Regions from separate parts of the Peribacillus sp. TH27 genome, predicted to be linked through region 1. Evidence: riboswitches for the same ligand, from Rfam matches in the RefSeq annotation. Region 1 holds a riboswitch; the other holds the start of a gene.
What was found. A riboswitch is a leader RNA that binds a small molecule or an ion and turns the genes downstream of it on or off. The one in region 1 is predicted to bind glycine.

Region 1 (7,587 bases):
AGTGCACCCTGTACAGTTTCAACCGGCTGATATGGATGAATGCGGCTAAATCCTTCCAAACGTGCCACATCTTCATTTATTTTCGGATTGTATTTCATCGTACAAGAACCCAGCGGATAGAACCCATTATCGATCCCATGGTTTTTATTAGAAAGCGCTGTGTAATGGCGGACAAGCTGCAACTCTGATACTTCTGGGAGCTCCGCCGGTTCGTCACGAATTAAATGCTTTGGAAATTTGTCATTTATATCAACATAGTCAACGTCACTTTCCGGAAGACTTGAGCCCACACGTCCTGGTCGACTTATTTCAAAAATTAACTCATTATATTCAACCATTTACAATCTCCTCCAAAACATCAATAAATTGATCAATTTCTTCTTTTGTTCGCTGCTCAGTCACAGCTAGCAGCATTTGATTTTCAAAGCCGTAATCACTTTTTAAATCAAATCCACCGATAATACCGGCCTTAAGAAGTTTTTCATTGACTTCCTTTACCGAACGAGTAAGCTCGACAACAAACTCATTGAAGAATGGTGCTTCATTGATAATGGTAAAGCCTTTTTGTTCTAGAGTTTTCGCCATGTAATCAGCTTTCTCAATGTTTAGCTGTGCCATTTGACGAATCCCTTGCTTTCCAAGTGATGTCATACAAATAGAGGAGGCAAGAGCATTTAATGCCTGGTTGGAACAAATATTGGATGAGGCTTTATCACGGCGAATATGCTGTTCACGCGCTTGCAATGTTAACACAAACCCACGTTGTCCTTTTTCATCTGCTGATTGCCCTACAATACGTCCTGGGATTTTACGCATGAGTTTCTTACTTACCGCAAAATAGCCGCAGTGTGGACCGCCAAAGGACATCGGGATTCCTAATGGCTGCATATCACCGATCACAATATCTGCCCCAAGTTTCCCAGGAGCCTGCAAGAGTGCTAGTGCAAGAGGATTGGCGCTTACGATTAAAAGGGCACCTTTTTCTTCTGCAATTTTCTTAATTGCTTTTAAATCCTCAATGGAACCGAAGAAATTTGGATATTGAACAATTACGGCAGCAGTGTCCTTATCGATTTGTTCTTGCAGCTTCCCTAAATCTGTAACCTCATCAGCAAGATTTACTTCCTCAGCTGTGTATCCCGGACCTCCAGCTACTGTATGTAAAATAGCACGGGATTCAGGATGTACCGCTTTGGATACAAGTACTTTTGAACGTCTTGTAGATGCAACGGCAAGTGATGCAGCTTCTGCAAGCGATGTAAAACCATCGTACATGGAAGAGTTAGCCACATCCATTCCTGTCAACTCACAAACCATCGTTTGAAATTCAAAAATCGCTTGTAATTCACCTTGGCTGATCTCCGGTTGGTAGGGTGTATAAGCTGTGTAAAATTCGGAACGTGAAATCATATGATTTACCACACTTGGAATATAGTGATCATAGGTACCTGCACCTAGAAAAGTTGGGTAATGATTTGCATTTTTGTTTTTTGTAGCAAGCTGATTCATTTTTTTCAAAAGAAGCGGTTCAGGAACCGCCTCTGGAATGTTTAGCTCATCCTGCAGGCTAATTTCAGCTGGAATATCTTCAAATAACTCATCTATAGAAGAAATATTTAAAAATTTGAGCATTTCCTCTTGGTCCTGTTTCGTATCAGGGAGGTATCTATAAGTGGCTGTCATATTATTCCTCTCCTTCATTAGTAAATGCTTGATATTCATCTTCGTTTAGAAGTGAATCTAATTCTTCTGGATTGGACATTTCTACTTCGACTAACCACCCTGCTTCAAATGGATGCTCGTTAATCGTCTCTGGAGCGCCTTCTAACTCTTCGTTTACAGTAACTACCGTACCTGAAACAGGTGAATAAAGTTCGGAAACTGCTTTAACTGACTCGATCGTTCCCATCGATTCATTGACAGTTACTTCATCATCAATCGCTGGATTTTCAACAAAGACGATATCACCTAACGCCTTTTGTGCATAATCAGAAATTCCAATACGTACACGATTTCCTTCTAATTGTTGCACCCACTCATGTTCTTTGCTATATCGTAAACTTAATGTTACTTTTGTCATTGTTTTTTCTCCCTCTCCGTTTTTAATTTTGTCATAATTCAGAAAATAAAGACCAATTTTACTCATAACAGGTTGTCTATTTCGGTCTACGTGCAAAGTAACGGAAATCGACTTAAAAACTACACGATAACTCTATTAAAATATTTCCACTTATCTTTTGTAGAATGGTGCATTAACAATAACAGCTTCAATCAGTTTATTACGAATTTCCACTTTTATCGGCGTCCCCACTTCAGCTTGGTCGGCTGATACCAAGGCAAGACCTAAGCTTTTCTTCAAAGATGGTGATTGTGTTCCGGATGTAACAATACCTATTTCCTCTCCACCTTGAGAAATTACCTTGTAACCATGACGCGGAATCCCTCTGCCTGTTACTTCAATCCCTACTAATTTTCGTTTTAATCCAGCTTCTTTTTGTTCTGTAAGAGCAGATTTTCCGATAAAGTCACTTTCTTTGTTCGTCTTTACCACAAAGCCGATTCCTGCTTCAAGCGGGCTGATATCGTTACTGAGTTCTTGGCCATAGAGTGCAAGACGTGCTTCAAGTCGAAGCGTGTCCCGTGCACCAAGTCCACATGGTTGTAATCCATTCTTAGTTCCTGCTTCTAAGAGCTTTTCCCAGAGTACTACCGCTTTGTCCGCTGCTAAATAAAGTTCATATCCATTTTCTCCTGTGTAACCTGTACGGGATACAAGTATGTCGGTAATCCCGGAGATGTTGACATGTTGGGCGAATTTAAAAGAGCCAATTTCTGATAAATCTATTTCCGTTAACTTTTGCAAAATGCTTTCTGCCTTTGGACCTTGGATGGCAAGCTGAGCGATGTCTTCCGAAATATTTTGGAGCGCCATCTCTCCTTTTACATGCTGCTTCATCCATTCGTAATCTTTCTCAATGTTTGCGGCATTAATAACGAGTAAATATTTTTCATTCCCTAATTTATAAACTAATAAATCATCGACTGTTCCGCCGTCTGGATAGCACATTGCAGTATACTGTGCTTGATTGATGCTAAGCTTTGTTACATCGTTTGTAACAAGGTAGTTAATATAACTCTCGGCATCTTTCCCTTCCACAAGTACCTCTCCCATATGAGAAACATCAAAAAGTCCTGCTTCTGTTCGAACAGCTTCATGCTCTTCTAAAATGCTGGAAAATTGAACTGGCAGAGCCCAGCCACCAAAATCAATAACTTTTGCTCCGTATTTTTTATATACTTCAAAAAGCGGTGTTTGCTTTAATGCTGTTTCAGTACCCATGATCTACCTCCCGATTATGATTCATGATTTCCTACAAAAAAGACGTTCTTTCACCTGTTTACCGGTTTCTGTCATTGCCAAGCCACCAAGAGCCGTTTCTCGAAGGGTCCTTGGCATATCATTTCCAACCTTATACATGGCTTCAATTACCTCATCACAGGGTATGCGGCTTTCAATCCCAGCTAGAGACATGTCGGCCGCTGAAAATGCAATTGAGGTTCCAATCACATTCCGCTTGATGCAAGGAACTTCCACAAGTCCTGCGACTGGATCACAAACCAAACCTAAAAGTGACTTCATCGCAATGGCTGTCGCATTCACGGCTTGCAGTGGTGTTCCACCTTTTAACTCAACGATTGTCCCCGCTGCCATGGCCGTTGCGGAGCCCACCTCTGCTTGACAGCCTCCAGCAGCCCCCGAAATGAAAGAACGGTTCGCAATGACAAGCCCGAGCATACTTGCCGTGAATAACCCCATAACTAAATCTTTATAAGGAGTGCCATCATTTTTATGAAGTGAAAACAGTACCCCAGGCAGAATCCCTGCTGCACCCGCAGTTGGGGTAGCTACAATGACCCCCATTCGGGCGTTACTTTCAGAAGTTGCCAATGAAAAGCTCATTGCATTGCTTATATAGCTGCCTGACAAAGATTTACCTTGTTGAACGTAATCATTCATTTTCAAAGCATCTCCGCCAGAAATTCCACTCGGTGCGGTTGTGGCATCCTTTATACCGTTATCAACGGCTTCCTTCATTTTAATCAATCGTTCTTCCATCATACTGATAATAGCTTGTTGGTCTCTTCCTGACTTTTCTGCTTCCATCATTAGCATGATTTCGCCAATGCTTTTTTCTTCTCTTTGACAAGCTTCATTTAGTTCTTTCATGGTCTGGATTTCCATCATATAGCCTTGTCCATTACTTTCTTTCTTGGATGATATGAACTAGCAAGAGCTGAAAAGTCATCACCTGCACTGAGTCGAATCGATACCATATCGTCGTCTATCATGAAAATCTTGGATAAACCACCACCAAGTGATGCTCCGCCTACCTTTACTACACAATCGCCGCGTTTTGCTGTCACGATTGTTGTGTTAGGATGGTCAAAATACTCGCAGCAGTTTTCAAATTCTATTTCGTACTGCATTCCATTTTCTTTTGCCCATTCCAACGAGTTTTTAATGCGTGAATCATCAGTATCCATTCCAAGTAATCCGCCAAGCAGTGCTTTATCTGTTCCATGTCCTTGATAGGTTTCAGCAAATGAATCATAGAATACAATTTTGACTTCTTTTGGATAATCTCCTAACAGTTCATGGATGAATTTACCAATTGACACGACTCCGGCTGTGTGGGAACTTGACGGTCCTACCATGATTGGACCTATTATGTCAAAACAACTTTGAAATTCCATTGTGTCCCCCCCTTTTTTCTTACACAGTAATTGGTTGTTGAAATAACGGATAAATATCACAAATTCCTTTGGTTGTTTCTTTTGCTTTCTCAAGAACGTCTTTATCCCCTTTACTCTTTAGAACAGCTGAAATCACTTTACCGATTTTCACCATTTCATCCTGCTTCATGCCTCGAGTTGTTAATGCTGCTGTTCCCATTCGGATACCACTGGTAACAAATGGCTTTTCCGGATCATATGGAATCGTATTTTTATTAGCGGTGATGCCTGCTTCTTCTAATAATTTCTCTGCTTCTTTTCCTGTTAAATTCCACGGACGTAAATCTAAAAGGACAATATGATTATCTGTTCCGCCAGAAACAAGAGCTGCACCTTCATTTTTTAATGTTTCACTAAGTGTTGCAGCATTTTCAATGACTTGTTTCGCATAGTCCTTAAAGCTTGGTTGTAATGCTTCGTTGAAAGCAACCGCTTTTGCTGCAATAATGTGCATGAGAGGGCCGCCCTGAATTCCTGGGAATACAGATTTATTAATCGATTTGATAATCTCTTCATCGTTTGTTAAAACGATACCCCCGCGAGGTCCTCTCAATGTTTTATGAGTAGTACTTGTCACAACATCTGCATATGGGATTGGGGATGGGTGAAGACCGGCCGCTACCAGCCCTGCAATATGAGCCATATCCACCATAAGTTTTGCTCCAACTTGATCAGCAATTTCTCTAAATCGTGCAAAATTAATGGTTCTTGGGTAGGCACTTGTCCCTGCAATAATCAATTTTGGTTTTTCTTTCTTTGCGATAGCTTCCAACTCATCATAATCAATTAATTGGGTATCTTCTCTAACTCCATAAGACACAACTTCAAACCATTTTCCTGAAACACTGACTGGACTTCCATGAGTTAAGTGGCCGCCATGTGAAAGGTTCATTCCCATTACTTTATCACCAGGCTGAAGTAGTGCGAAAAATACTGCGAAATTTGCTTGTGCACCCGAGTGAGGCTGAACATTTGCATATTTGGCACCAAACAGCTTTGTTAAGCGCTCAATAGCTGCTTGTTCTGCCACATCTACAAATTCACATCCGCCATAATAACGTTTTCCTGGATAACCTTCTGCATATTTATTCGTCATTACACTTCCCATTGCTTCTAATACATCCTGGCTGACGAAGTTTTCTGATGCAATCAACTCTAAGGTTTGATGCTGACGATTTTGCTCGTTTCTGATAGCTTGAAAAATGATTGAATCATTTTGCTGTAAACTCATTTGTACTCCCCCTTGAAAATTTTTGTATTAAAGGTTTGTTGCATAGCTAGTGACTACGAAACACTACCCTTTTTTGCGCACAAAAAAGAACAGAGAAGGGTAGCTTAGCTTAGCTTTCTCTACCCTTCTCTGTCCTTTTACCTGAGAGTTTAACCCTTTTATATTAATAGGGCCTTTCCCCTTTGGTGGCGTACTACTTTATACGCGCTCTCCAGAGGTGCGTCCAGTTGTGGTTCCATCTACCTGAGAGATTTGTTCCAAGGGTCTTTTTGGAACTTGCTCCTTCGGTGGCGTGTCGCATTGCACTCTCCCACAACCGTCATTCGCTCATATTGAATTTTTATTATATTTAGAATAATTGGTGGAAATAAGAATGTCAAGATTTTCTTGTAAGCGTTAACATTATTTTTTGAAAATTCTTACTTTATGAATGTCACATATGGTCATCCAGGTTACTCACGAGTCGCTTGTATCATCGTTTTTTGCAAGTTGACTATTTTGATAAAGTTAATAGTAGGTCCCTGACTTTTGTCCGTAGCCTCTTAATTTTCCGCTACCTCTTTCTGATTCGCCTGATCCGCATGATTTGCCTTCGTTTTCTGCATCTTATAAATCGCAATCAGCGAAATAAACCAAACAGGAGTTACGAACAAGGCAACACGAGTATCTTCCGCAAGTGCAAGCACAACAAGTACGAAAGCTAGGAAAGCAAGGATCAAGTAATTAGAAATTGGATAAAGTGGTAATTTAAATTTGTTCATTTTCGCTAGATCTGGCCTTGTTTTGCGGTATTTCAAATGACTGATGACAGTAATTCCCCAAATAAAGATGAAACATACTGTAGAAATACTTGTAATTAACGTAAATACTCCTTCTGGCATTAAATAGTTCAAAACAACGGAAGTTAGAATGACGACAGTTGAAAAGGCCAGTGCATTGGAAGGTACTTTACGGGCATTAAGTTTTGCAAATGGCACAGGTGCATTTTTATCTTTGGCAAGTGAGTATACCATCCGGCTTGTACTGAAGATTGCACTGTTGCATGCCGAAGCAGCCGATGTTAGGACGACAAAATTGACGATACCAGCAGCTGCAGCGATACCAACAGCCACGAATACTTGGACGAATGGGCTTTCCGATGGGATGATTGCGTTCCACGGATAAACACTCATAATGACAATAAGTGCGCCAATGTAGAAAATTATAATCCGAATAGGAATATTATTGATTGCTTTTGGGATAACTTTCTCTGGATCTTCTGTTTCACCTGCTGTAAGTCCTACAAGTTCAATACCAACAAACGCAAACACTACCATCTGGAATGAGAGGATAAATCCATTTATTCCATTTGGGAACATACCTTCGTGGCTCCATAGATTCGTGAAACTGGCTGCGCCTGAATCTGTGGAAAAGCCTTTAATAATCATGAAAATACCGATAACTATAAGTGCTAGAATAGCGATAACTTTAATTAATGCAAACCAGAATTCCATTTCGCCAAAAAGTTTTACGGTTGCTAGATTCATAAATAGCAAAATGACAAGCGCAATTAAACCTGGCAT
Region 2 (7,587 bases), 4.9 Mb from region 1:
ACCAAGACCCCGTGCAGGGAATTTCGGATCTTCCTTAATCGTCAATACTACAAAATCGCCAGTCGAGAGCGTAATTTTTTCAGTATCCTTAAAAGAATAGCGGTCAAGCATAACTAGACGGGACACGCCTTTATGCGTCATTTTCATATCAGCTGTTACAGGATGGACCTGGGGAAATAAAGAAATATCCTTATTCAACCTTTCTAGATCAACCTTTAAAGCTTCTTTTATTACAACCGACATAATTCCCTCTCCTTTATATGTTTCAAGATCCGTTCTTGCTGCAAAAATTTATATGTAGTCTTACATGTCCGTTTCGCTTAACAAGTTACCCTAAATTTATCATAGCGAAACTCAAAAATCAATATATAGTGTCGTAATAAATATTTCGACTACTATATATTGTGTTTGTGTTGATTAACTTTTAATTTTGTCAAACGATAAATCAATTAATATAGTTAGTAAAAGGGAGGAAAATGTCGATTTATAATAATTTTTCATCAGATTTCAATTAATTTGAACCTTGCTTTTTCCCTGTCCTTGTTAGTGCTTATCGTTGCAAGGAAAAGCTTATTTGTTTGCAAAAATCTGAAAAAACATTTTTATTATCTGTTCTAATTATCCTGCTTCTTCTATCTCAAAAAATTCCATTCATCGCTTTCATATTTGCTTTCTGCAATGGCTTTCACTTCCACCAATTGCTGTTCAGTGAGGACGTATGGCTCTAATTCGATCGAAAGTCCATCGGCAAAACCTTTTTCAAAAGCATCTTTTGCTTCTGGGATGGTAATCTTTCTTCCGGCAATGTCATTTATGGCCACGGCTTTGTTTTTTAAGTTTTTTTGCATTCTCTCTTTAACCCTGTCATTTGAGAATTTAAACACGCTAAAGAGCTTTTCATCATCAAGTTCAAGTAAAATGGCCCCGTGTTGAAGGATGACGCCCTTTTGCCTTGTTTGTGCACTGCCAGCTACCTTACGGCCCTCAACGACCAATTCATACCAGCTTGGCGCATCAAAACAGACGGAAGACTTGGGTGCTTTTAAAGCCGCTTTCTCCTGATCGGTTCGAGGTACAGCAAAATAAGCATCCAATCCAAGATTCCTGAACCCCATTAATATTCCTTCAGAAATAACTCGATATGCCTCAGTAACAGTAGTAGGCATTCCCGGATAGGATTCTGGGACAATTACGCTATAAGTCAATTCATGTTCGTGCAGTACAGCACGTCCTCCTGTTGGTCTGCGAACAAAACCGAGGCCCTGCCTTTTAACTTCTTCTATATCAATTTCAGATTCTGCCTTTTGAAAATAACCAATCGACAATGTAGCTGGGTCCCAACCGTAAAAGCGGATAATCGGTGGTATTTCCCCTTTACTCTGCCAGTTTAAAAGAGCTTCGTCCATCGCCATATTAAAAGCCGGTGAACAATATCCAGAATCTATAAATCCCCATTTTTCTTTTGTCATCCTTACCCCTCATTTCATGTAGACTGTTTAAAAGTAAGTCAGTAATTCCGTCATAAAAAAACTCACATTTAGTAGTTTAACAGACTTTAACACTCTAAAAAAGAAAGTACCATTAAGTCGATAAAGAATTTTACGAAAATATTTTTTGATTATTAGTTAAAGCAATTATATAATAAAGATTGTCTGTATTCGTTAGGTAGAAGGGAGTTTTTATGTTTGGAATTATTATATACACTGCTCATCATCATAGGAGTGGTTATTGCGTATTCACTTTTTAATTGGTACCGCCAGCGTAAAATCGTTAAAACGTTAACACAGGATGAATTTATTGCTAACTACAGAAAAGTACAACTAATCGATGTGCGGGAACCAAATGAATTTGATAATGGTCATATCTTAGGCGCAAGAAACATCCCTATGACTCAAATGAAAACACGCCTGGTCGAAATTAGGCCGGACAAGCCTGTATACTTGTACGCTCAAAGCGAAATCATCAGCGGAAGAGCTGCAGCCATGCTATACAAAAAAGGCTACAAAGAACTGTTTCACCTAAAAGGCGGTTTCAAAATGTGGACCGGTAAAATTAAAGCAAAGAAATAAGAACCCATCTCCGCATGGGCTCTTTTTAATTAAAAAGCTATCATACTAAAAATTGAAATGAAATGCCGTCTTAAAGCTTATTATGTCTTATTGTATATTCATTTCCAGCTGGTCATTCTCTATACATATAATGAATAAAAATCCCCGCTCAGATGGCGGGGATTTTTATTTAGGCTATTAAGCTTGATAACGGAGGACTGGTTTTCTTGCAGCAAGCGTTTCATCCAGCCTTTTAATAACTGTTGTATGTGGCGCTTCCTGTACGATCTCCGGAGTTTCTTCCGCTTCCTTAGCTATCTGAATCATCGCATCAATGAACGCGTCGAGAGTTTCCTTTGACTCCGTTTCAGTCGGTTCTATCATCATTCCTTCTTCCACGTTCAACGGGAAGTAAATAGTAGGTGGATGATAGCCGAAGTCTAGTAATCTTTTGGCAATATCGAGTGTTCGGACGCCCAACTTCTTTTGCCGGCGGCCACTAAGCACAAACTCATGCTTACAATGGCGATTATATGGTAAATCAAAATATGGTTCCAACCTACGCATCATATAATTCGCATTGATGACCGCATTCTCCGTGACAGCCCTAAGACCATCAGGACCCATAGAACGAATGTACGTATAAGCCCTCACATTTATTCCGAAGTTTCCGTAATAAGGTTTAACTCTTCCGATGGATTGCGGGCGATCATAATCCAGCATAAATTGCTCATCTCGTTTGACCACGAGTGGTTTAGGCAAGTAGGGAATCAAATCCGATTTTACTCCGACAGGACCAGATCCCGGGCCACCGCCACCATGTGGACCTGTAAATGTTTTATGGAGATTTAAATGGACCACATCAAAGCCCATATCACCTGGACGGGCTTTAGATAGGACTGCATTAAGATTGGCTCCGTCATAATAAAGCTTCCCACCAGCATCGTGGACAAGTTTTGCCATTTCCAAAATATTCTCTTCAAACAATCCTAATGTATTGGGATTCGTCAGCATTAAAGCCGCTGTATCCGAACCTACCACGCGCTTTAAATCTTCAAGGTCAACTAAGCCATTTTCATCTGATTTTACCGTAATCGTTTCGAGCCCCGCAACAGTGGCGGAAGCTGGATTCGTACCGTGTGCCGAATCAGGAACTATCACTTTCGTCCGTGCTGTATCGCCGTTTGCTTCATGGAAGGCACGAATCATCATTAATCCTGTCCATTCACCATGTGCACCTGCTGCTGGCTGTAAGGTCACTTGATCCATCCCTGTGATTTCTGTTAAATGTTCTTGCAAGTCAAATAATAGTTCCAAGGCTCCCTGTACAGTCGCCGGATCTTGATATGGATGGATATGGGCGAAACCGTTAAAACGCGCCACATTTTCATTTATCTTCGGGTTATACTTCATCGTACAAGAACCGAGTGGATAAAAGCCCGAATCCACCCCGTGATTCCGTTTGGAAAGAGCTGTATAATGACGCATGATATCTAATTCCGATACTTCTGGAAGCTCAGCCTCTTCTTGACGGATGTATTCGGCAGGAAAAATCTCTTCAAGTGAAATTTCTTCAACATCCATTTCCGGTAGACTGTACCCTATTCGACCGGACGTACTGATTTCAAAAATGAGTGATTGATCTTGATTATTCATGTTGATCCCCCAATTCCTGCGCAAGTGCATCAATTTCTTCTTTTGTTCTAAGTTCTGTTACAGCCACAAGCATATGGTCTTTCAGCTGTGGATAAACAGTCCCTAAGTCGAAGCCGCCGATAATTTCTTTTTCAAAAAGACTTTGATTAATTTCTTGGTAAGATGCCGGCAGTTTAATGACAAATTCATTAAACGATGGTCCCTCAAACACCACTTCTATTCCTTTTTCCTTTATAGCTTTTTTCGCATAATAGGCTTTTTGAATATTATTCACTGCCATTTCTTTGACACCCTTTTTCCCAAGTGCGGTCATCGCAACAGAAGCTGCCAAAGCATTTAACGCCTGATTGGAACAAATATTGGATGTGGCCTTGTCACGACGAATGTGTTGCTCACGAGCTTGAAGCGTCAGCACAAATCCCCGTTTACCATCTTCATCCACTGTTTGCCCGACGAGACGGCCTGGCACTTTACGAACAAGTTTGTTCGTGACCGCAAAGTATCCGCAATGCGGTCCGCCAAAAGCTGCTGGAATACCGAATGGCTGAGCATCGCCTGTTACGATATCAGCACCAAGGGCACCTGGAGGGGTCAATGCACCTAGTGCAAGCGGGTTACTCGAAACGATAAACATGGATTTCACATCATGAATGATTTCTTCCATTTCTTTCAACGGTTCAATACGTCCAAAGAAGTTTGGATATTGCACAATGACTCCCGCAATATCGTCTTTCGCCAATTCCTTTAAGGCAGCTAGATCTGTCACACCATCTTTAAATGGAATTTCAATGACTTCCACTCGCTGACCTTTCGCATACGTCTTAACGACTTCTCTTGATTCAGGATGTACTGCCGCTGAAATTAGAATTTTCTTACGTCGTGTATGACCGGATGCAAGCATCGCTGCTTCCGCTAATGCCGTCCCTCCGTCATACATGGAGGAGTTGGCTACATCCATGCCTGTCATTTCACAAATCATCGTTTGATATTCAAAAATGGCCTGAAGCTCCCCCTGTGAAATTTCTGGCTGATAAGGGGTGTAGGCTGTATAAAACTCCGAGCGGGAAAGAACATGATCAACGATGACCGGTGAATAATGATCATACACGCCCGCACCAAGAAAGGAAGCATAGTTTTTAAGATCAGCATTCTTAGAAGCAAGTTTTGATAATTCTTTCATTAAGGCTGGCTCTGATTTAGCTGGTTTAATGTCATATTCGCCTTGAAAGCGGACACTTTCAGGAATATCGTTGAAAAGGTTCTCAACAGAAGGGACCCCTATTACCTCCAGCATTTGTTGTTTATCCTGCTCTGTCATGGGTAAGTAACGATGTTTCATCTTAATGACCATTCCTCTCTATTTACGTGGTTTTTTATAAAAAGGTGTTTGTATAATAACAGCTTTCAATCGTTTTGAACGAATTTCCACTTCGACTTCAGAATTCATCACCGAAAAGTCTTTATCGATAAGTACCAATCCTACATTTTTCTTCAATGTTGGTGATTGAGTGCCAGTCGTAACTTCACCAATGACTTTATCCCCACTGTATACCTTATAGCCATGACGAGGAATGCCGCGGTCAATCATTTCAATTCCGACAAGCTTACGTTGTGCCCCTTTTTCCTTTTGTTCAGTAAGAACGGCTTTCCCGAAAAAGTCGGCTTCCTTATCCACTTTAACCGCAAAACCAATCCCGGCTTCAATTGGGGTAATATCCGGTGAAAGCTCCTGTCCATAAAGCGGAAGTTTAGCTTCAAAGCGGAGTGTGTCACGTGCCCCTAAACCTATCGGCTGTATCCCTTCTTCTTTTCCTGCATCTAGAATAGCTCTCCAAAGGGCCGGGCCATTTTCACTGTTGCTATATATTTCAAAACCATCTTCACCCGTATATCCTGTACGTGAAACCATCGTGGAAAGCCCATTTATCAGGACATTTTCCTTGAATTTAAAAAAGCCAATTTCACTCAAAAGTGTATCATTAGATAGTTTTTGTAATATTTTCTCTGCCAAAGGTCCCTGCAGTGCCAACTGTGTATAATCGCTTGATACATCCGAAAGTTGGACATCCTCTGAACAATTAGCTTGTAGCCAGTTAAAATCTTTTTCTGTATTGGCGGCATTGACCACGAGCAGATAGTCGTCTTCTGCCTTTTTATAAATGATAAGATCGTCAACAGTACCGCCGTTTTCATAACACATAGCCGTATAAATTGCTCCGCCCTGTTTTAGCTTTGATACATCATTGGTCATCATTTTTTGTAAAAAGGCAAGACTCCCTGGGCCCTTCACATCAACCTCACCCATATGGGAAACATCAAATAAGCCAGCTTTTGTACGAACTGCTTCATGTTCGTCCTTGATACCCGAAAATTGGACAGGAAGTTCCCAGCCGCCAAAATCGATCGTTTTTCCTCCGTATTCACGATAAACCTCAAATAGTGGCGTTCTTTTTAAATTGGTCAAAAAATGACCCCCCTTAGATTTTTTAGATTTACTTTGCTCACTTTTCTAAAAGCTTCTTTCCATTTTGTCAGATCTTCTTATACTTCTCAGCCTGATTCATAATGTGGAAAAAAGGGCACAAAAAAGGACAGAGAAAGCCCTAAAGAGCTTTTTCTCTGTCCTGAAACCTGAAAGTTTACCTATATAATAGGTTTTCCCCTTTGGTGGCCGTCCTGCAACGAGCGGCGCTCTCCAGAGTTGCGTCCAATAAGAGTTCTTTTGCCTGAGAGATTCACTGCTAAGTTTGCTCCTTCGGCGCTACATTCGTAGTCTCTCCCCTTATCTTCACCCGCATATAAATGTGTCTCCACCAATTAGGAAAGTAATTAATCCTACTGATAGTTAGTAAAACCTCTGTGCATTTACAAAATGCTTTCTCTACCAACTCTCCTTAAAACTTCAGAACTTAATGAATGATCTCTAGTCTGTTAATCTGGGATAAAGTAAGAGGCGGTTGCCCATACTATGAAAAACATGAACTACATTCATCTTTTAAGCGTTTTGGGAAATTGGAATTTTCTAAATATACTTACATCCTACCTTAAGAAACTTTTCTCTGCAATATCTTTTACAGAGAAATATTTTTCTTACTTCACATATAAAATGTTCGGGTTTCAACCTTAAATAAGAAAATTATGATTTTAGAAGGAGTAGTTTCAATGAAAATTAATATATCCTTCAGTTCTGATTGGAATGACGAGTTTCTACAAAAGATGGAAAATGACGGTCCATGGGGTAATTGGGAGCTTTATAAATTGGCTGTTCAAATGGAAGAAAACCTCATTATTCCTGATTTTGAAGGTTTACAGGCACCCAAGCATCTTCCACAGCTCACCCCGCTTCCCCACCAATTGGAAGCGGCAAAGCAGGTAGTTGAAAAGATGAATGGAAAAGCCATTTTAGCTGATGAAGTAGGTCTCGGGAAAACAATCGAAGCTGGCTTGATTCTAAAAGAATATATGATCCGTGGTCTTGTTAAAAAAGTATTAATTCTTGTCCCCGCTTCACTTGTAAGTCAATGGGCTTTTGAATTGAATACCAAGTTTCATATTCCGGCTGTTGTTCAAAGAAAAAGCTATGTGTGGGAATCATGCGATGTTGTTATATCATCCATTGATACAGCGAAACGAGCTCCCCATCGAGATATCATTTTTAATCAGCAATATGACTTTATCATTATTGATGAGGCTCATAAACTTAAAAATAATAAAACGAAGAACTATGAATTTGTCCAAAATCTGAAAAAGAAATTTTGTTTATTGCTGACAGCTACGCCAATTCAAAATAAAGTCGAAGAAATTTTCCATCTTGTTTCGTTATTGAAACCGGGACACTTGGGAAATGCAACACTCTTTTCTGAGAAATATAAAGGCAAAGGCC

Region 2: another riboswitch for glycine. It lies ahead of gcvT (glycine cleavage system aminomethyltransferase GcvT); the one in region 1 lies ahead of glyA (serine hydroxymethyltransferase).

What each region holds. Positions count from the first base shown of each region.
Region 1 is NZ_JAEKEV010000002.1:43,339-50,925, reverse strand. Features, by position in the region: gene gcvPB (aminomethyl-transferring glycine dehydrogenase subunit GcvPB) at 1-338, opposite strand, end outside; gene gcvPA (aminomethyl-transferring glycine dehydrogenase subunit GcvPA) at 331-1,683, opposite strand; gene gcvH (glycine cleavage system protein GcvH) at 1,685-2,080, opposite strand; gene gcvT (glycine cleavage system aminomethyltransferase GcvT) at 2,231-3,340, opposite strand; gene sdaAA (L-serine ammonia-lyase, iron-sulfur-dependent, subunit alpha) at 3,362-4,243, opposite strand; gene JFU24_RS01880 (serine dehydratase beta chain) at 4,243-4,755, opposite strand; gene glyA (serine hydroxymethyltransferase) at 4,775-6,025, opposite strand; glycine riboswitch at 6,145-6,250, opposite strand; gene JFU24_RS01870 (amino acid permease) at 6,568-7,587, opposite strand, start outside.
Region 2 is NZ_JAEKEV010000002.1:4,968,486-4,976,072, reverse strand. Features, by position in the region: gene JFU24_RS25385 (vitamin B12-dependent ribonucleotide reductase) at 1-243, opposite strand, end outside; gene JFU24_RS25380 (lipoate--protein ligase family protein) at 633-1,469, opposite strand; gene JFU24_RS25375 (rhodanese-like domain-containing protein) at 1,686-2,069, shown strand; gene gcvPB (aminomethyl-transferring glycine dehydrogenase subunit GcvPB) at 2,247-3,704, opposite strand; gene gcvPA (aminomethyl-transferring glycine dehydrogenase subunit GcvPA) at 3,697-5,043, opposite strand; gene gcvT (glycine cleavage system aminomethyltransferase GcvT) at 5,062-6,168, opposite strand; glycine riboswitch at 6,322-6,405, opposite strand; glycine riboswitch at 6,409-6,496, opposite strand; gene JFU24_RS25355 (DEAD/DEAH box helicase) at 6,867-7,587, shown strand, end outside.